4 regions of the Paeniglutamicibacter sp. ORCA_105 genome follow, and region 2 is predicted to be linked to each of the others. Evidence: predicted binding sites of a transcription regulator. Region 2 holds the regulator's gene; each other region holds the start of a gene.
What was found. The regulator LexA, encoded in region 2, represses DNA repair genes until DNA is damaged. The targets are predictions, from matches to a motif close to TCGAACANNTGTTCGA.
Positions count from the first base shown of each region.

Region 1 (5,023 bases), on a different contig from region 2:
GGACCGAGGAATTGCGCGCCGAACGCGGACGCGGGCCGGGGCTCGTGGACTATGAGGTCTGGCAATTGCAGGTCAAGCTCGCCGGCGTGGGGCCGCTGCGCACCTTTGAGGTTTCCCGGCAGGTTGAGACCGGTCGTTGGCGCATCATTCGCATGCCCGAGGCCTACCGGGAGAGCGCCTAGTGCGAAGGATCGGACCACAAGACCCCGCGCCGGTCACCGGGTTCGCGGCCGTGGACTCTGGTTGTTGGAGGGGTGAGGTGCAAGGCTAGGGAGCAGGCGCCTGGATGGCGGCCGCGAGGAACCCAACCACGGGAGTGCTCAGATGGAAGAAGTATTCGATGCGGCAATCATCGGCATGGGCCCCGGAGGCGAGGTCGTTGCCGATCGCCTGCTGACCGCCGGCAAGAAGATCGTGGTCTTCGAATCCGAACTCATTGGCGGGGAATGCGCCTACTGGGCCTGCATTCCCTCCAAGACGATCCTGCGTGGACCTGAGGTGAACATCGAGGCCGACGGCGCCGCGGGTGCCTCGTCGAGCACCCTGGACTGGGAGAAGGCCAGGGACTACCGCGACTACATGGCTCGACACCTCGATGACAGCGCCCAGGCCGAGGGGTACGCCCGGCGCGGGGCAACGGTGGTGCGCGGGAAGGCCTCCATCTCGGGTCCCGGGCACGTGGTGGCCAACGGGGAACAATACCTGGCGCACCACATCATCATCGCCACCGGGACCTCGCCCTCGGTTCCCGACTTCCCCGGGATCGGTGACATCACCGCCTGGACCAACCGCGAGGTCTATACGCTCGACACGCTGCCCCAGTCGGTGGCCATCGTGGGCGGAAGCGCAGTGGCCCTGGAAACGGCGTTCTTCCTGTCCGGATTCGGGGTAGAGGTCACCGTGCTGAATCGCAGCGCACGGCTGCTGGGCCGCGAGGAGCCCGAGGTCTCCGCGCTCGCCGAAGGGTACCTGCGCGAGCGCGGGGTCAAGGTCATGGCCAACAGCTCCGTGGCCGTCGGGCGGCGCGGAGATGGCGGAAGCAGCATCCTGGCGTTGCGCGAAGGCGGAGAGGTCGTGGCCGACGCCGTCATCTTCGCCACCGGGCGCACCCCGCGCACCGAGGGCCTGGATGTGGCCAGGGCGGGGGCGACCCTCGATGGCCGCGGCAACGTTCGGGTGGACGAGCATTGCTGGGCGGCAGAGGGGCTCTGGGCCATCGGGGACGTCACCGGGATCATGCCCTTCACCCACGTGGCCAAGTACCAGGGGCGCATTGTCGCCGACTGCATCCTTGGCAGGGACCGAAACGCGAGCTATGACGGGATCCCGCGCGTGGTGTTCGCCGCCCCGGAAATCGCCGCCGTGGGCCTCACCCGCGAACAGGCCGAGGGGCGCGGGATTGACGCGGTGTCCATCCAGGTCAACCTGCCCGAGGCGATCGCCCGGCCGTGGACCTACGAACAAGACCCGCACGGGGACCTTGGCATCCTGGTGGATCGGCATCGGAGGGTCCTGGTCGGAGCCTGGGCCATTGCCCCGCAGGCCAGCGAATGGATCCACCAGGCGTCCATGGCCATCAGGGGCGAGACCCCGCTGCAGGTCCTGCGCGACGCGGTGCCGCAGTTCCCCAGCTATTCCGAAGCCTATCTGGTGGCCCTAGACAGGCTCGGGGCCGCCGAAGGGATCTAGCCCCCGGGACCGGGGTGGGCATTCTCACCGGAAGAATCCCGCCACAGGTCAGTGGCGGGATCCGGTTGCCTATCCACAATGATTGCGCAGTGGGGTCGTTCCGGGGCTTGAATCGAACACATGTTCTAATATGATGGTGTCATCCCTCCAACGGGCGCGGTGCCCACCCGGACCCCAAGCCCAAACACACCCAGGCCCCTATCGGGGCGCATGGAACAAAGGTGGAGGAGCGGGAATAGGCAAGGAGGGCGCACTGGCATGGGCTTCACCCACCTGCACGTCGCCTCGGCCTTCAGCGCACACTACGGGGTTTCCTGGCCCGAGAACCTTGTCGCCGCGGCGCTCGCCGACGGGGCGGATGCCCTGGCCATCACCGACCGCGACGGACTCTACGGAAGCGTCAAGCACCTCAAGGCCTGCATCGAGCACGGAATCGACCCCATCCTCGGGGTGGACCTTGCCATCCTTGAACCCGCACCGCCACGTGCCGCCCACGGCAAGCCCCTGCCCATGCGCACGGCCGGGCGCATCGTCGCCCTGGCCAGGGGGCATGACAGCGGCGCCGGGTACGCGGCACTCTGCCGCCTGGTCACCGCAGCACACCAAAAAGCCCCGGCCACGGCTGCGCCCAAGGGACACATCGGCATCACCCGCGAAGAACTGGCCACCCATGCACTGGGCCCGCAGGGGGAGGCGCTGCTGACCATCCTGCTGGGGCCGGGCTCCGACATCGGTCTGGCCACCGGACACCGCCACTACTCCCAGGCACGCACCGCCCTGCACACCTGGCGCACCCTGCTGGGACCCGAGGCACTGCGGGTGGAGATCACCACCCACCTGAACAACCCAGGGGACAGGCTCAGCACCGCACACGCCATCCGCATGCTGCGCTGCGCCGCCTCCGCTGACATCGCCCCCATCCTCACCAACGCCGTGCGTTACACGGACCCCGACGGGGCGGCCACCGCCGACGTCCTGGACTCCGCGCGGGCGCTGAGCTCCCTGGAAACCCTCAACGACATCCAACCCAACGGGCAGGGCTGGCTCAAGCCCGCCGGGCACATGCACCACCTCGCCACCGAGATCGCCCGCTACGCCTCCGACTCCACCCTGGCTGCCACCCTGCTGCGCAACACCGCCGCGCTCGCCGACTGGGCACGGATCGACCCGGTCCCGGACACCGGATGGGGAATCCCCGTGGTCCCCGAGGCACACATCATCGGCATCACCGCCGAGCCGGACGCCGAACTCGCCGCCCGCGCGGAAGCCGGAATCACCCGGCTGCTCCCCGCCGATGCCAACGACCCCGCGCTGCGCCACCGACTCCAGGCCGAACTGTCCACCATCTCCGACCTCGGCTTCGCCCCCTACTTCCTCACCGTCGCGGAAGTCAGCTCCATGATCACGCGGATGGGGATACGCTCCGCCGCCCGCGGGTCCGGCGCCTCCTCACTGGTCAACTACCTCATCGGCATCAGCCAGGTGAACCCCCTGGCCCACGACCTGCTCTTCGAACGCTTCCTCTCCCGCGACCGCGCCACCCTGCCCGACATCGACATCGACGTCGAATCCGCCCAACGCCACAACATCTACCAAAAGATCTTCGACCGCTTCGGGCATCGACGCGTCAGCCTCATGAGCATGCAAAACGGCTACCGCGCCAGGGGGGCTGTACGCGACGCCGGCCAGGCCCTTGGCATGGAGGAGGAAGACATCGACGTGATCGCCAAGCAGCTCTGGCGCTTCTCCGCCTCGTCCTTCCGCGACGCCCTGGAGGAAAAACCCGAACTCGCCCCCTTCGCCGACCGCCTCGGCACCGAAAAACAGCTCGACCTGCTCGTGGACCTCACCGAACGCCTGGACAGGCTGCCCCGCCACATCTCCATGCACCCCTGCGGCGTCATCCTCTCCGACGCGCACCTGCTCGAACGCACCCCCGTGGAACCCAGCGGGATCGGGCTGCCCATGAGCCAATTCGACAAGCACGACATGGACCCCATGGGCATGCTCAAGCTCGACGTGCTGGGGGTGCGCATGCAATCGGCCATCACCTACGCCCTGGAGGAAATCCAGCGCCTCCACCCCGACGCACAGGCAGTCGCCAAGGCGGGGGGACACCAGGGAGCCAAGCCCGGGGAAATCCCCGACTACATCCTGCCCAACGGCGCCATCGACCTCGCCCTGGTCCCACTGGACGATGAACCCACCTTCGAACTCATCCGTTCCACCCACACCCTGGGCTGCTTCCAGATCGAATCACCCGGACAGCGCGAACTCATCGGCAAGCTCGCGCCCAGGGAATTCAACGACCTCATCATCGACATCTCCCTCTTCCGCCCCGGACCCATGAAATCCAACATGGTCAAGCCCTACCTGGAAAACCGCCACGGATTCGCACCCGAAAAATACCCCCACCCGGATTTGGCACCCGCGCTCGCCGAGACCCACGGGGTCACCGTCTTCCACGAGCAGGTGCTGCGGATCTTCCATGTGATGACGGGCTGCGGGCTGGCCAAGGCCGATGTCTACCGCAGGCTGCTGGGCAACCCGAAGGCGGAGCCGGCGGTGGAGTCACTCTTCCGCTCCCGGGCCCTGGGGCGCGGCTATTCCCTGGAGGTCATCGACGAGGTCTGGCACACGCTGGCGGCCTTCGGGTCCTTCGGGTTCTGCAAGGCCCACGGGGCGGCCTTCGCCGTGCCCACCTACCACTCGGCCTGGCTCAAGGCCCACCACCCCGAGGCCTTCCTGGCCGGCATCTGGGAACACGACCCCGGCATGTACCCCAAGCGCCTGCTGGTGGCCGAGGCCCGGCGCATGGGCATCGAAATCCTGCCGCTGGACATCAACCGTTCCGCGCCCGGCTACAAGGTGGAAAGGCTCGACGGGCTGCTGCCTCCCGCGCAGCTGCCGGTGGTGCCGCGGGCCGTGGGGGCGGCGCCCCCGGGGCGGTACGGCATCAGGCTCTCGCTGCGCGGGATCCGCGGGGTCTCCGAACGCGAGGTTTCCCGGGTGGCGGCAGGGCAGCCGTACGACTCGATCGCCGATGTGCGGGCCCGCTCCGGGCTCACCCGCACCTCGCTGAACCACTTTGCCGCGCTGGGCGCCTTCGATTCGCTGCAGGCCGATGTTGGGCGCGGGAACCGTGCCGACCTGGTCGAGCACCTGCGTGCGCGCTCCGGCAAGGTCCTGGCCCAGCGCTACCGGCCGATTCCCGGGCAGCTGTCCCTGCCGCTGGGGGACGTGGAGCTTTCCAACATGGCGATAGGGGCGGCGCACACGCCCTTGGACGAGGTGGTGCGCACCGAGCTGGACCTGATGTCCATCGATGTCAGTG
Region 1 is NZ_JBIXLM010000003.1:78,117-83,139, reverse strand. It holds gene ACIPUB_RS02330 (hypothetical protein) at 1-182, shown strand, start outside; gene ACIPUB_RS02325 (dihydrolipoyl dehydrogenase family protein) at 325-1,689, shown strand; gene ACIPUB_RS02320 (DNA polymerase III subunit alpha) at 1,948-5,023, shown strand, end outside.
Region 1: the regulator LexA is predicted to act here: its motif matches at 1,802-1,817, upstream of ACIPUB_RS02320 (DNA polymerase III subunit alpha).

Region 2 (5,023 bases):
CCCTGGCCATCGGTGCAGCGTTCGAGCCGGTGGCAGGATCCCTGGGGCTCGTGGGCGACGGGGCGCCGACTTGGAACGGCGTCGACGTCGGCAGTCCCTTCGACTATCCCAAGCAGGGCATCCTCTACGTTGCCAAGCACCTGCCCAAGCCCGGGCGCCAAATGTCCCAGGAGACGCTTGCAGAGATCGAGGATCTCATCAAGGCCTCCAACGGCGGGGCGCTGGCACTGTTTACCTCCCGCCGCGCGGCCGAGGACGCTGCGGAGATCCTGCGCGCACGCCTGGACATCCCCATCCTGTGCCAGGGCGAGTCCAGCATGAAGGCGTTGGTCGACCAGTTCTCGGCGGAGCCCGATACCTGCCTCTTTGGGACGATGACGCTGTGGCAGGGCGTCGATGTGCCGGGCAACGCCTGCCGGTTGGTCATCATCGACAAGATCCCGTTCCCGCGCCCGGATGATCCGCTCTCCTCGGCACGCAGCCGCGATGTCGCCAAGCACGGCGGAAACGGTTTCATGGCCGTGGCCGCAAGCCATGCAGCGGTGCGTCTGGCACAGGGAGCGGGCCGCCTGATCCGCTCGGTCAACGACAAGGGCGTGGTCGCGGTGCTCGATTCGCGCCTGGCCACCGAACGCTACGGAACGTTCCTGCGGGCTTCCCTGCCACCGCTGTGGGCAACACCGAACAAGGCCACCGTCATTTCCGCGCTCGAAAGGCTCAGCGAGGGCTGAGCACGTTGCCTTGTCGGCATCCCGGTCGCGGGAGATGTGCAGGGTGCGCAAACAACAGCGAGGGCCGATCCGATGATCGGCCCTCGCTGTGTTGCGGGATGAGTTGTGGCTGCGGACCTAGACGGAGCGCATGACCGATACGACCTTGCCCATGACGGTTGCGGCGTCACCAAGGATCGGTTCGTATCGGGAGTTCTGCGGCAAAAGCCAGGTGTGGCCATCGCGCTGGCGGAAGGTCTTCACCGTGGCTTCGTCCTCGAGCAACGCGGCGACGATGTCGCCGTTGTTCGCCGTCGGCTGGCGCCTCACGACAACCCAGTCGCCGTCGCAGATGGCGGCATCGATCATGGAGTCGCCGCTGACCTTGAGCATGAAGAGCTCGCCATGCCCCACCAGCTGGCGCGGCAAGGCGAAAACGTCCTCGATCGCCTGGTCGGCCAGGATCGGTCCGCCGGCGGCAATGCGCCCCACCAGGGGGACCATGGCGGTGTCCGCGGAGGTTGTCAGTTCCGAGACGTTCATGCCGTTGGCGGCCCTGAGATCCGACTGGCCCTCCACCACCTCGAGCTTTGCCTCGCTCTTGAGCTGCAACGGCAGCAGGATCTCCATGGCCCGCGGGCGGCGCGGATCGCGCCTGATGTAGCCAAGTTTCTCGAGTTGGCTGAGCTGGTGGGTCACGCTCGATAGGCTGGCAAGTCCCACGGCGTCCCCGATTTCACGCATCGACGGCGGGTAGCCGTTGCTGCTCACGGAGCGCTGGATGGTCTCCAGGACCTTCTTCTGGCGAATGGTCAGGCTCTTCGCGTCGCGTCGAGGGGTTCGTTGTTCGGTCGTCATTGTCAATGCCTCATCCCGATCGTCGCCGGTTGCCCGCGCGTGCCGCAAATTGTCGGTGTGGGTTGATGTAGTAAATACATCGCTTCACAACCAACATCCTAGTAGACAAAGTCACTGCTTTCAAAGATTTGTTCGAACAGATCTGGACACGTGTCGTCGAAAAGTGCTAGAAATAAGATACGCACTACGAACACATGTTCGAAAGATGCGTTCGAATAATCGTCACGTGTTCGACTAGGCGCCCCAGGGTCCCGGCCGGCCAAGTGAATTCAGAGGAAAGGCAAAGACGTGGCAAACACTGCTTTCTCGGCCCCGCTCCACCTTGTACCATCCAACGACTACCTGCCCGAATCCCAGCCAACGCTGGCACCCCTGCGGCTCACCCGTCGCGGAAAGTTCGTGCTGATCGGACTGCCCATCTTCGTGGTGAGTGCCGCAGCACTGATGCTCCTGGGCCTGTTCCTTTCCCCGGCCAACGCATCGGCGGAAGTGCCCCTGGGCGTTGACGCGGTCAGCGTCACCGTCATCGAAGGCGACACGCTGTGGGGGATTGCCCGCGAGTTCGCTCCGCAGCTCGAACCCCGCGATGCGGTTCAACAGATCGGCGACCTCAACAACCTCAACAGCTCGGTGCTGCACCCCGGTGCCGAACTCTTCGTTCCCACCGGAAGCTAGCCCCCGCACCGGCGCTCCCATGGGCGCCGATACAAGGCATTGCGAACCGATTATTACCCTCCGCGCCGGCGAAGATTCTTGGCCCCACCTGCCACCGCCGTAGACTTGGCCCGTGAATGAACGGCTAAATCGCCTGGCAAATCTGCCCCTGCGAGAAAATCTTCAAGGTCTCGAACCCTACGGTGCTCCCCAAATTGACGTACCGATTCAGTTGAACGTCAACGAAAACACCCACCCGCTACCCGCGGAAGTGCATCGCGCCATCGTCGAAGAAGTCTCCGCGGCCGCCGTGGGATTGAACCGTTATCCCGACCGTGAATTCACCGAATTGCGTGAACGTCTTGCCGCGTTCCTGGGCCACGGGCTCGAAGCGGACAACATCTGGGCAGCCAACGGATCCAACGAAGTGCTCCAGCAAATCCTGCAGGCCTTTGGCGGGCCGGGCCGCACCGTCCTGAGTTTCCCTCCCACCTACTCCATGTATCCGCTGCTGGCAGCCGGGACCGACACCACCTACGTTGCGGGAATCCGTTCCGAGGACTATGGACTTTCGGCGGAGGATGCGGCGGCACAGGTTCGTGAGGCCGCGCCGAACATCGTCATCCTGTGTTCGCCCAACAATCCCACCGGTACCGCGTTGGGACTCGACGTCGTCGAAGCCGTCTACGAAGCCGGCCGGGCCAGCAACGCCATCGTGATCGTTGACGAGGCCTACGCGGAGTTTGCCCACACCGGGACGCCTTCGGCGTTGTCCCTGCTGCCCGGTCGCGAGCGGCTCATTGTCTCGCGCACCATGTCCAAGGCCTTCGCCCTGGCCGGAGCACGCCTCGGCTACCTTGCCGCGGCCCCGGAGGTCACCGACGCGATCCGCCTGGTGCGCCTGCCGTACCACCTTTCGGCAGTCACCCAGGCGACCGCGAATGCGGCGCTGAAGCACTCAGACATCCTGCTGGCCAACGTCGAGGCCATCAAGGTCCAGCGGGACCGGATCGTCAACGAGCTCACGCGCATGGGGCTGCGCCCTGCCTCCAGCGATTCAAACTTCGTGTTCTTCGGGGGAGTCAAGGACACCAAGGCCATCTGGGAGGGCCTGCTGGAGGCCGGCGTGATCATCAGGGATGTCGGGATTCCCGGCCACCTTCGGGTCACCGCGGGCACCGAGGACGAAACCACCGCATTCCTTGTCCGTCTCGAGGAACTGCTCGATCAGGGTCCTCACACGCACTAACGCTAAACTTGGTGGGGTGGCGCTGGACGCGGCGGGCGAATTTCACGAAATGCCCGGTCGCGCACCAGCCAGCCGCCGCACCACATCCTCGTCTCAACGCCTGATCTAAAGGAATGTGCATGTCTGCCGAAAAACTCACGGGTCGTCGCGCTCGCCTCGAACGCATCACCAGCGAGTCCTCCGTCTTTGTCGAACTTGATCTGGACGGCACCGGCCGCTCGGAAATCAGCACCGGCGTCCCGTTCTACGACCACATGCTGACCGCGCTTTCGAAGCATTCGCTGATCGACCTGACGGTGCGCGCCACCGGAGACATCCACATCGACGTGCACCACACCGTCGAAGACACCGCCATCACCATTGGCGAGGTGCTGCGCACCGCCCTGGGAAACAAGGCGGGCATCACCCGCTTCGGCACCGCCTATGCCCCGCTGGACGAGGCACTGGCACGCGCCGTTGTCGACATCTCCGGGCGCCCCTACCTGGTCCACGGCGGCGAGCCCGCAGGCCAGGAATACCACCTGATCGGCGGCCACTTCACCGGGTCGATGACCCGGCACGTCTTCGAGGCGCTGACCTTCCACGCCCAGATCTGCGCCCACATCGAGGTGCTTTCCGGACGCGACCCGCACCACATCGTCGAGGCCCAGTTCAAGGCATTTGCCCGCGCCCTGCGCGAAGCCGTGCAACCCGATGCCCGCATCGGCGACGCCATCCCGTCCACGAAGGGTGCGCTGTAGATGGCGGCCAAGACAGTCACCGTCCTTGACTACGGTTCCGGCAACGTCCGCTCGGCCGTCAGGGCCCTTGAGGCAGCCGGCGCCGAGGTCAAGCTCTCGGCCAAGCCCGAGGATATCCTGGAATGCGACGGGCTCTTCGTTCCCGGCGTCGGTGCCTTTGCCGCCGTCATGCAGGCACTGAAGGATGTCGGTGCCATCCGCTGGATCGGACGCCGCATCGCCGGCGGTCGCCCGGTGCTCGGCGTCTGTGTCGGACACCAGGTCTTCTTCGACGAGGGCGTGGAACACGGGATCCGCACCCCGGGACTGGCCGAATGGCCCGGCACCGTGGAGCTGCTCAAGGCCCCGGTCGTTCCGCACATGGGATGGAACACCGTTACCCCGCCGGCCGGAAGCAAGCTCTTTGCCGGTATCGAGGACGAGCGCTTCTACTTCGTGCACTCCTACGCGGTGCAGGAATGGAACTTCGACGTCGCCCAGCCCAAGATGGTCCCGCCGCAAGTCACCTGGGCCGAACACGGCGTTCCCTTCATTGCCGGGATCGAGAACGGGCCCCTGTGCGCCCTGCAATTCCACCCGGAGAAGTCCGGCGAGGCCGGGGCCAAATTGCTGCGCAACTGGTTGGGGACCCTCTAGGCCATGTGGTCCATCATCCTCATGGCAGTCGCCGGCCTGCTGGCCGGCGGAGCGCTCTCGCTGCGCCAGCAACGCGCCCATATCTCCTGGATCATCGCCGCCTGGGTGCTGGCCGGGATGGCGCTCTTCGCCGCCTACGCCCTGACGCTTTAACCGGCACCCCCACCGGTCGGCAC
Region 2 is NZ_JBIXLM010000001.1:34,431-39,453, reverse strand. It holds gene ACIPUB_RS00195 (ATP-dependent DNA helicase) at 1-731, shown strand, start outside; gene lexA (transcriptional repressor LexA) at 849-1,568, opposite strand; gene ACIPUB_RS00185 (LysM peptidoglycan-binding domain-containing protein) at 1,857-2,243, shown strand; gene ACIPUB_RS00180 (histidinol-phosphate transaminase) at 2,356-3,471, shown strand; gene hisB (imidazoleglycerol-phosphate dehydratase HisB) at 3,591-4,211, shown strand; gene hisH (imidazole glycerol phosphate synthase subunit HisH) at 4,212-4,847, shown strand; gene ACIPUB_RS00165 (hypothetical protein) at 4,851-5,000, shown strand.

Region 3 (5,023 bases), on a different contig from region 2:
TTGAGCATCGCTGCAAGCCCCAGGCGCCCGGTGCGCCACGAGGTCGCCGCATCCTTGAAAACCACGTGGCTCAGTTCGTTCAGCCGCCCCGGGGCCGGCGGGGTGCCTGCGCGGCGCCAGTCCTTCAGCGCCCGGCCGCCGTTCCAGGCACCGGTGGTGTAGCCCAGCACCTCGCAGGGCACCTGGATGCGTTCCAGTGCCCGAGCCAGCACGTCAAGGAATGCCGCGAGTCCTTCCGCATGCTCCTTCATGGAGCCGGAACAGTCCACCAGGAATGTGAGGGTCGCGGCCGCGGAAGGTTCGAAGCGCTCGGTCTTGAACAGCCGGCGCTCGGTGGGCGAGGCCACCAATTGGCCCAGCCGGGTTCCGTCGAGCAGGCCCTCCTCCATGCCCGAATCGTAGTCAGAGCGCTCGGGAACGCAGAGCAGCGACTGCAGGGACTTGGCCAGCAGCTGCACGTTCACCGCCTCGGTGTGCACCCGGGCGGCGATGCGCTCGCGGTAGCTGCGAAGCAGGTCCTCGCGCACCAGTGTGGTGGCCGGGGAGATCGTGTCGTAGGCGCGGGTAAACACGGTGTATCCCTCGGGCGAGGAATCAAGGGCGCCGCTGGTTGCGCTGCCGGATGTCCCGATGGCGGCTGCATCGTGTTCGACATCCACCAGCAGGGAAAACTCCGGTGCCTTGGCTTGCTTGTCCTTGGCACCCTTGCGGGCGGGTGCCCGGGATTCCAGGGCGCTGACGGCCTCCGCGACGAGTTCGGCGACCAACAGCGCATGCTGGGCGAAGTCGGTCTGGTTGTGCTTGTGCCGGCGTAGGCCCGGGAGCAACGGGCCGAGCGTCGCGGACAGGTTCGCTCGGGTCGCCTCGATCATGTCCTCGGATTCATGGACCACCGGCTCCGAGCTGATCCGCGAGCGGGTCACCTGGAAGATCGTGTAGAGCAGCATGCCCAGGGACGTTTCGGTCAGCCCCGAGGCGATGTATTCCTTGGACCAGGCAACATGTCGAGCCCGGAGATTCTCGATGACCCCGGGCAGGGTCGCCAGGGATTCGCAGCGGAATTGCTCAAGCACCTCAAAGACCAGCCTGGCGCTGGGGGAATGCGGGAGCAGCGCCAGATGCGCGGCGGTGTCCGAATGCCGCACGCGCAGGGCCATCCCATCGGCGGCACCGCGAAACGACTCGAAGCCGGCCCCTGCCTCCGGCGGATAGAGGTGCGGGGCATTGAACGGGAGCACGTCGGTGCCGCGGTAGGGGCGGGTACCGAGCAGTTCGAGCCGCGGATCGGCGCCGAGGGCGCGTAGGGACGCGGCGCACAGTTCCCTGATTTCCTGGGCGCGACGCTCGGGGGCCTGGGCTGCACTCATGGCGCGCCGGGCTGCCCTAGGCCCCGACGGGAACGAGTGCGTAGGACTCGTCGAGTTCGGTGGCCATGGCGCGCTGGTAGTACTCGGACACGATGAAGCGCTCGGCCTCGTCGCACTTGTTGACGAAGGAGAGCCTGAAGGCCAGTGCCGGATCGCGGAAGATGGAAACGTTCTGGGCCCAGGTGATCACCGTGCGTGGTGACATCAGGGTGGAGATGTCCCCGGCGGCGAAGCCGTCGCGGGTGAGGTTCGCAACGTCCACCATGGACCGAACCAGCTTCAGTCCGGCAGGGGTTCGGGCCAGCTCGGGAACACGGGAGGCAACGATCCGGACCTCTTCGTCCACCGGAAGGTAGTCGAGGGCGGCAACGATGTTCCACCGGTCCAGCTGGGCGTGGTTCAGCCGCTGCACCCCGTGGTAGAGGCCGTTGAGGTTTCCGAGTCCAACGGTGTTCGCCGTGGCAAAGAGCCGAAAATATGGATGCGGGCGGATCACGCGGTTCTGGTCGGGTAGCGTGAATCCGCCGTCGCGTTCCAGCAGCCGCTGGATCACGAACATGACGTCGGGTCGTCCCGCATCGTATTCGTCAAAGACCAGGGCCATGGGCTGGACCATGGCCCAGGGAACCACGCCTTCCTGGAACTTGGTGGCCGGCTGGCCGTCCTGGATCACCACGGTGTCCTTGCCGACCAGGTCGAGCCGGCTGATGTGCCCATCGAGGTTCACCCTCATGAGGGGCCAATTCAGCCGCGCCGCAACCTGCTCGATGTGCGTGGATTTTCCCGTGCCGTGCAAACCCTGGATCATGACCCGGCTGTTGTGGGTGAATCCGGCGAGGATGGCCAAGGTGACATCCGGGTTGAACCTGTAGGCGGGGTCGAGGGCCGGGACGTGGTCCGAGGTTTCGGTGAACTTGGGGACCCGCAGGTCGCTGTCGATGCCGAAGGTCTCGCGGACCGGGACCAATTCCTGCTGCGCGAGGGGGGTGGCTTCCGGGTTCATTTCCCTCACCATCCCGCCGCGAGGGGTTCGGACTCCGGGGAACCCAGGTCCGCGTGGTCTTCGATGCGCGAGATGCTCTCGGCCGCTCGGCGAAGTGCGGGCAGCAACTTGAGCAGGTCCTCCGAGCTCTTGCGCATCATGGGGGCCTGCACCGCGATGCAGAGGTTCGAGCGCCCGGCCGGGTTGGGAACCAGCACCGCCAGGCAAACCAGCCCGTCCAGGTATTCCTGGCGGTCCTCGGCGTATCCGTCGATCCGTATCCGGGCCAGCTCGGCCTCGATTTCCGCCTTGTCGGTGAGCGTGTGGACCGTGAATCGCTGCAGCGGCCCGGTGGCCAACACGCGTTCGCGCTGCGTCGGCCCGAACTGGGCAAGGATCAGCTTTCCGCTGGCGGAGCAATGCACCGGCACCCGGGATCCGGGGCCCAAGTGCACGCGCAAGGGCTCGTTGGTTTCGACGCGGTCGAGGTAGATGACCTCGTTTCCGGACAGGGCGGTGATGTTGCAGCTCTCGCCGATTTCATCGACCAGGCCCCGCAGGATGGCGTGCCGCGTGCCGTGCCGGGTGTCATTGAGCAACACGTCCTCGGCCATGCGGCGCATGCGCGAGCCGGTGCCGTAATGCCTGCCGTCGGACTGCCGGGTCAGCAGGTTGGCGCCTTCGAGTTGTTGCAGCATGCGGTGCAGCGTGGGCTTCGGAAGTCCCGTTTGGTCTACCAGCGACTGCAAGGTGAAGAGCTGGTCGCGTGTGGTGATCAACTCCAGCAGCGCGAACAGGCGCAGCGCCGGTGTTTCTCCCTGGACAGCGCCCGCGGGCCCGAGCTCCGGTTCCGTGAGATTTTCCATGATCGATCCAATCTGCCGATGAACGAAGTTTCAATAAATCGTATCAGGACGAAGAATAAATGGAACAGGGGCTTGACCGATGTGACGTGAGTCGCATAGCTTTGTCATCAATCCCGTTTTTGGGAGCAGTTCGAACCATTTTTTGAGACTTTGCGAGATTGCGAGGTCTTGATCCCCGAAGGAGACTTGTAATGACTGAAAAGGCCACATCCCGCGAGGTCGTCCAGGGCGCGCAGAAGATGACGTCGTCGGAAGCCTTCGTTGAGACGCTGGTGTCCAACGATGTCACCGACATCTTCGGCATCATGGGCTCCGCCTTCATGGACGCCATGGATATCTTCGCCCCGGCCGGCATCCGCCTGGTACCCGTCGTGCACGAACAGGGCGCCGCCCACATGGCCGACGGCTATGCGCGTGCTTCCGGCCGCCACGGCGTGGTCATCGGGCAGAACGGCCCGGGCATCTCCAACTGCGTCACCGGCATCGCCGCCGCCTACTGGGCACACAGCCCGGTCGTCATCATCACCCCGGAGGCCGGAACCAACACCATCGGCCTGGGCGGCTTCCAGGAAGCCAACCAGCTCCCGATGTTCCAGGAGTTCACCAAGTACCAGGGCCACGTGACCCACCCGAACCGCATGGCCGAATTCACCGCCCGCTGCTTCGACCGCGCCATGAGCGAAAACGGCCCGACCCAGCTGAACATCCCGCGCGACTACTTCTACGGCGAATCCATCACCGAGATCCCCGCCCCGCGCCGCGTTGACCGCGGTGCAGGTGGCACCAAGTCCCTGGACGAGGCCATTGAGTTGCTCAAGACCGCCAAGAACCCGGTCATCGTCTCCGGCGGCGGCGTGGTCATGGCAGACGGTGTCGAGGAAGCCAAGGCCCTGGCCGAGCGCCTCGGCGCACCGGTGGTCAACAGCTACCAGCACAACGACTCCTTCCCCGCCAGCCACCCGCTTTGGGCCGGCCCGCTGGGTTACCAGGGATCCAAGGCCGGCATGAAGCTGATTTCCCAGGCGGACGTCGTGATCGCGCTGGGCACCCGGCTCGGCCCGTTCGGCACCCTGCCGCAGTACGGCCAGGCCTACTGGCCCACCGAGGCCAAGATCATCCAGATCGATGCGGACCACACCAAGCTCGGTCTGGTGAAGAAGATCGCAGTGGGAATCACCGGAGATGCCAAGGCGGTTGCCATTGAGCTCTCCAAGCGCCTCGAGGGCATCGAACTGGCATCGGATGCGACCAAGGCCGAACGCGCAGCGAACATCAAGGCCGAAAAGGAAGCCTGGGAGCAGGAGCTCTCCGAGTGGACCCACGAGCAGGATGAGTACTCGCTCGACGTGATCGAGGAGGCCAAGGGCGAGGAGGGTAACTGGCTGCACCCGCGCCAGGTGCTGCGCGAACTGGAAAAGGCCATGCCGGAAGACGTCATGATCTCCACCGACATCGGCAACATCAACTCCGTGGCGCACAGCTACCTGCGCTTCGAGAAGCCACGCAGCTTCTTCGCACCCATGTCCTTCGGCAACTGCGGCTACGCACTGCCGACCATGATCGGTGCCAAGGCCGCGGCCCCGCACCGCCCGGCCATCGCCTACGCGGGTGACGGCGCCTGGGCCATGAGCATGGGCGAGGTCCTCACCGCGGTCCGCCATGACCTCCCGGTCACCGCGATCGTCTTCCGCAACCGCCAGTGGGGCGCCGAGAAGAAGAACCAGGTCGAGTTCTACAACCGCCGCTTCATCGCCGGCGAGCTGGACAACGGCGAATCCTTCGCCGAGATGGCCCGCAGCATGGGCGCC
Region 3 is NZ_JBIXLM010000005.1:18,007-23,029, reverse strand. It holds gene ACIPUB_RS03660 (cobaltochelatase CobT-related protein) at 1-1,367, opposite strand, end outside; gene ACIPUB_RS03655 (AAA family ATPase) at 1,384-2,370, opposite strand; gene ACIPUB_RS03650 (IclR family transcriptional regulator) at 2,376-3,215, opposite strand; gene xsc (sulfoacetaldehyde acetyltransferase) at 3,407-5,023, shown strand, end outside.
Region 3: the regulator LexA is predicted to act here: its motif matches at 3,346-3,361, upstream of xsc (sulfoacetaldehyde acetyltransferase).

Region 4 (5,023 bases), on a different contig from region 2:
GTGGTTCGGATGAAGAAGCGGCCGCGGACCACTTGGTCCCGGCAAGAGCTGACGAAAGGCTTTCGCCCCCACATGGCACCTTCCATCCCCGTTCTGCCCCTGCTCGATGTCCACCGCTCAGTTGTCGAGCTGCGCCTGTCGGGTTCCTGGCACAGCTACCACGTTGCCGACGCACCTGCACTGGCCGCGGCCCTGGCCAATGCCGTCGGCTCGCCGCGCTTCGACGCCCTCGCGAGGGAGCTGTCGGTGTGCATCCCCCGGGCCGGAAAGCCCGGCGGACAAGCGTTGTTTTTTAGTCTCAACGAATTTTCACTTGTCCTGCCAACGGCTACACTCGTGGGTTGAAGGGGAGTAGTTCCCAGACCCGCCGGCACGGCGGGACAGCGGTGCGTCGACATACTGGTTACAGCGTTGTAACCCGGCAATCCACCCGGGGCCACGGGCAATCCAGCCCGGCCCGGGCGAACGAGACCTTCGGTCCACACATTGGTGGCCCGAGGCTCAACGTACCCAAAAAGAAATCCTGCTGGGCCTCCCCATCGCATGGCCTCCCGAGGCCGTGAACGCCCACATGAGGATGAGAGCATGACGCAACAAGCGCCGACCCCCACTCACGCCCAGATCAAGCGCTGGCGCCAGTACCTGGCCGACGAAATCGCCGAGGGCGCGGTCTACCGCGAACTGGCCAACAAGCGCCAGGGTGAGGAACGCGCAGTCCTGCTGGGACTGGCAGCCGCCGAAACCCGACACGAGGAACACTGGCGTTCGCTGCTGGGCGAGAACGCCGACAAGCGTACCCGGCCCTCGATCCGGCGCACCATGCTCCGCTTCCTGGCCCGGCACTTCGGCTCGGTCTTCGTCCTGGCCCTGGCCCAGCGCGCCGAGGGCAACTCCCCCTATGCCGCAGACACCGATGCCAGCCGCCAGATGGCCGCCGACGAACTCGTCCACGAGGAGGTCGTGCGCGGTCTGGCCACCCGCGGCCGCAACCGGCTTTCGGGCAACTTCCGGGCGGCGGTCTTCGGCGCCAACGACGGCCTGGTGTCCAACCTGGCCCTGGTCATGGGCATCGGCGCCACGGGCGTGGCAACGTCCTTCGTGCTCTTCTCCGGCATTGCCGGGCTGCTGGCCGGCGCCCTGTCGATGGCCGCGGGCGAATACGTCTCGGTGCGTTCCCAGCGCGAGCTGCTCTCGGCTTCCAAGCCCACGGAGGTGACGCTGGCCGCGGCGCCGGACCTCGATCTGGATGCCAACGAGCTGGTATTGGTCTACAAGGCCCGCGGCATGAGTGACGAGGACGCAGCGCACCGGGCCGCCGAACGCATGGGCATCTACTCCTGCGATTGCAACCCCTCCACGTCGCTCCGGTCCGAGCTCACGGTTGCCGCCGATAGCCGGGAACACGAGGAAATCGGCTCCGCCATGGGTGCGGCTTCCGCGTCCTTCTGCTTCTTTGCCTCCGGGGCGGTCATCCCGATCCTGCCGTTCATTTTCGGCATGGGCGGCACCCCCGCGATCCTGCTCTCCGCCGTGCTGGTGGGCATCGCCCTGCTGGCCACCGGCGGCGTGGTCGGCTTGCTTTCCGGCGCATCCCCGGCCAAGCGCGGACTGCGCCAGCTGGCGATCGGCCTGGGCGCCGCAGCGGTCACCTACGTCCTCGGCCTGCTCTTCGGCAGCTCCGTGGCTTAGCGGCACCACTGCAGGGACACCGGCACGTGCCGCACTTCGAGGGATCGGGGATTCGGCGGCATGCTTTCCTCGCTGTGCACGAACGGGATGGCACTCGCCGGGAACGTAGGCGTCCACGATGTTACTAGAACATATTTTCTCATATTCATGTAAATATATTCCAATTATCGGTGACTGGTTCTAAAATTGAAGTATGGCAACGACGTCATCGAGCGGTACCCCTTCTGACGGCACCGCCGGTGGTGCCGTCAGGGACCTGGGCTACGATGCGCTACTGAACGACGGGGCGGACATGGACGCACTGGTTGCCGAACACTTGGCCCGCACCGGCACCGACGGGATCCTGTCCCTGGCCGCCGCGGTGAACGGAGCGCCGGTACTGACAGGAACCCATGAGGCGGTGACCGCCGTCGGCGCACTGGAAACCTTGAAATGCGCCGCCACGGCGAAGCAGGCCGACCACAGCGTCGCCTACCAGGACTCCTTGGTCGCTGATCGACAGCGCGCCGGGGTCAGGGAGAAGAACCCTTCTTGGGGCTCCAGCGGAGACGTTGCCCTGATGCTGCATTTGTCCCCGAAAAGCGGAACCAAACGCACCAACGACTTCCGGCTACTTGCCGAAGACCTGCCACACTGCCACCAGGGGCTGCGCCGCGGCATCATGACCTGGGACCAGGCGCACGTGGTTATCAGCGGCACCCGGAACCTCAAGATCGAAAACCGGAGAATGATCGACGAGCTGCTGTGGGAGGACACCCACACCTGCTTCGAGGCCGGGACTGCGTCGCTGCGTGAGCTGGTCAACTACTGGGCCCTCGTCCTTGAACCTGAAACCGCCGAACAGGAGGAAGAAGACGCCACTGAGAAGCGGTATGTCAGCGGCTACCAGGTGAACGAAAACACCGTGCGGATCGTCGGCGACTTCCCACTGGACCAGGGCGTTCCCATCCTGCAGGTCCTCACCCGCGAAATGGAACGCCCCCGGGAGCCCGGGGACGCCCGCACCAACGCCCAGGTCGCGGCAGACACGGTCTTCGAGGCGATCACCGACACCAAGGCCACCGGCTCCAGGCCGGTGGAGCTGTTGCTGCTGATGGACCCGGAAAGCCTCACCGGCGTCAGTGATGAACCGGCACTGATCCCGGGCCACGGATACATCAGCGCCACCAGGGCCCGGTCACTGGTGGCCGGCGACCCGGAGCACCCACTGAACACCTGGTACCGGCGCCTCTATGCAGTCCCGGACACCGGCAAACTGGTCGCGATGGACTCGACGGCCCGCAGCTTCTCCGGAAACCTCAAGCGCTTCATCACCCTCCGCGACCAACGCTGCCGCACCCCTCACTGCAACGGCCGCATCGAGGAACTCGACCACGTCGTGCAGGTTCGCCGCAACGGAAAGACCACCGAGATCAATGGTTCTGGTCGCTGTCGAACATGCAACCGGACCAAGGAAGCGCCCGGCTGGCACGAGGAGCCACTGCCCGGACGGGGTCGCCATTCCTTCAAGATCACCACCCCCAGCGGCCACAGCTACACCTCCACGGCTCCGTCACCGCGGCCCGGCACCGGCATGCGCCGACCACCCCAGCGGATTTAGCCGCCCGCCGCCACGGGCGGGAAATCCACACCCTACGCCACCGGGGATGCAGCCACGCATCCCCGGCAAACCCATGAGCCCAGGTCTGCACGAGGCCATGAATCAGTCGGCGAGCGCGGTGCGGGCCAAGTCCGCGGCACCCACCAGTCCGGCATCCGGGCCTAGCTCCGCACGGGCCACCTGTGCAAAGGGCCGGTATCCGCGCCCGCTGAGATTTTCGCGATAAGTCGCCTCTGCGGTTTCCACCAGCAACGGAACCGCGGTGCCCAGCCCGCCACCAATAACGAAGATTCCCGGGTCCAATACGGCGGCCAGGTTAGCAATTCCCCGGCCCAGCCATTGGCCGGCTTCGATGAGCAATTCGCGGCATGCCGGATCACCGGCAGCGGCGAGCGAAGTGACAAGCTCCCCGGTCACCAGGTGGGGATCGTTGTTTGCGGCATCTCGCAGCGCATGGGCCACCGGCGAGTGCACTGCCATGAGGCTGCGCCCCTCGCGGGCCAGCGCATTGCCCGACGCGTATTGTTCCCAGCATCCCCGGTTCCCGCAGGCGCAACGTTGACCGCCAGGCACAATCGTTTGGTGCCCGAATTCTGCAGCCACCCCGAACCTGCCGCGTTGCAGCTTCCCGTCGATGACGATCGACCCACCGATTCCCGTGCCGAGGGTCAGGCACACCACATGGTCCTGCCCGCGGGCAGCACCAAAACGGTACTCGGCCCAGCCGGCGGCGTCCGCATCATTGCTCAGCAGCACTGGCCTTCCGGTGGCAGCCTCGAGCTTCGCGCGCAACGGCTCGCTGCGCCAGGCCAGGTGTGGGGAGAACAGCACGGTGCCGCCGGCCGGATCCATCCAACCTGCCGCCCCCACGCCGACCGCGGCCTGCGGGTGCCCCGCGCCAAGCTCTGCGACCAGGGAAGCCACGGTGTCCAGCACCGCGTCGGGGTCATGCCCGACGGTCGCATGGCGGGTCCGCCGTGAAACTCGGCCTTGGCCGTCGACCAGACCCGCGGCAATCTTGGTGCCACCGATGTCGATGCCGATGGCAGCTGCCGCGGAATTCATGCCAGTCCCCGTACGCCGGAAATCGAACCGTCGTCGAGCTCCACCAAAATGCGCACTGCCTCGGACGGCTCATCGACCAGGAAGACCATGTCCTCCATGGCCCGACCGCGGGCGAGGTCCACCAGCAACGGGTAGGCCGGCAGCGTCTGGGTCCAATAATCGACTCCCACCAGCACCATCGGGCTGATGCTGCCGGCCGCCCCGTAAAAGTTCTCGCAGGCGTCCTGGAAGATTTCCTGCACGGTCCCGGCGGCCCCGGGCATGAACACGATCCCTCCGGAGCATTTTTCCAGCAGCACCGCCTCACGGGTGGCATTGGCAAAGTACTTGGCAATGTGGGTGGCGAACATGTTCGGTGGCTCGTGGCCGTAGAACCAAGTCGGGATCCCCAGGTTCGACAGGCCCACGGGCCAGCGTTCGCGCACGCGTGCGGCGGCACGCGCCCAGCGGGTCACCGACGAGGCGAACCCGGGCTCGACCGCCAGCATTTCCAGCGCCTCGGCAAGGTTCTCGGTGCTGCCCGCGCCCAGGTAGGCGCCCAGGTTCGCTGCCTCCATGGCTCCGGGCCCGCCGCCGGTGGCCACGATGAACCCCGCGCCGGAGAGCGCGTAGCCTAGCCGGGCCGCCGTCGCGTAACCGTCGCTGCCGCGCTGTTGCGCATGACCTCCC
Region 4 is NZ_JBIXLM010000018.1:19,562-24,584, forward strand. It holds SAM riboswitch class IV at 1-54, shown strand, start outside; gene ACIPUB_RS10615 (hypothetical protein) at 73-345, shown strand; gene ACIPUB_RS10620 (VIT1/CCC1 transporter family protein) at 586-1,689, shown strand; gene ACIPUB_RS10625 (DUF222 domain-containing protein) at 1,883-3,289, shown strand; gene ACIPUB_RS10630 (ROK family protein) at 3,392-4,354, opposite strand; gene ACIPUB_RS10635 (LOG family protein) at 4,351-5,023, opposite strand, start outside.
Region 4: the regulator LexA is predicted to act here: its motif matches at 1,815-1,830, upstream of ACIPUB_RS10625 (DUF222 domain-containing protein).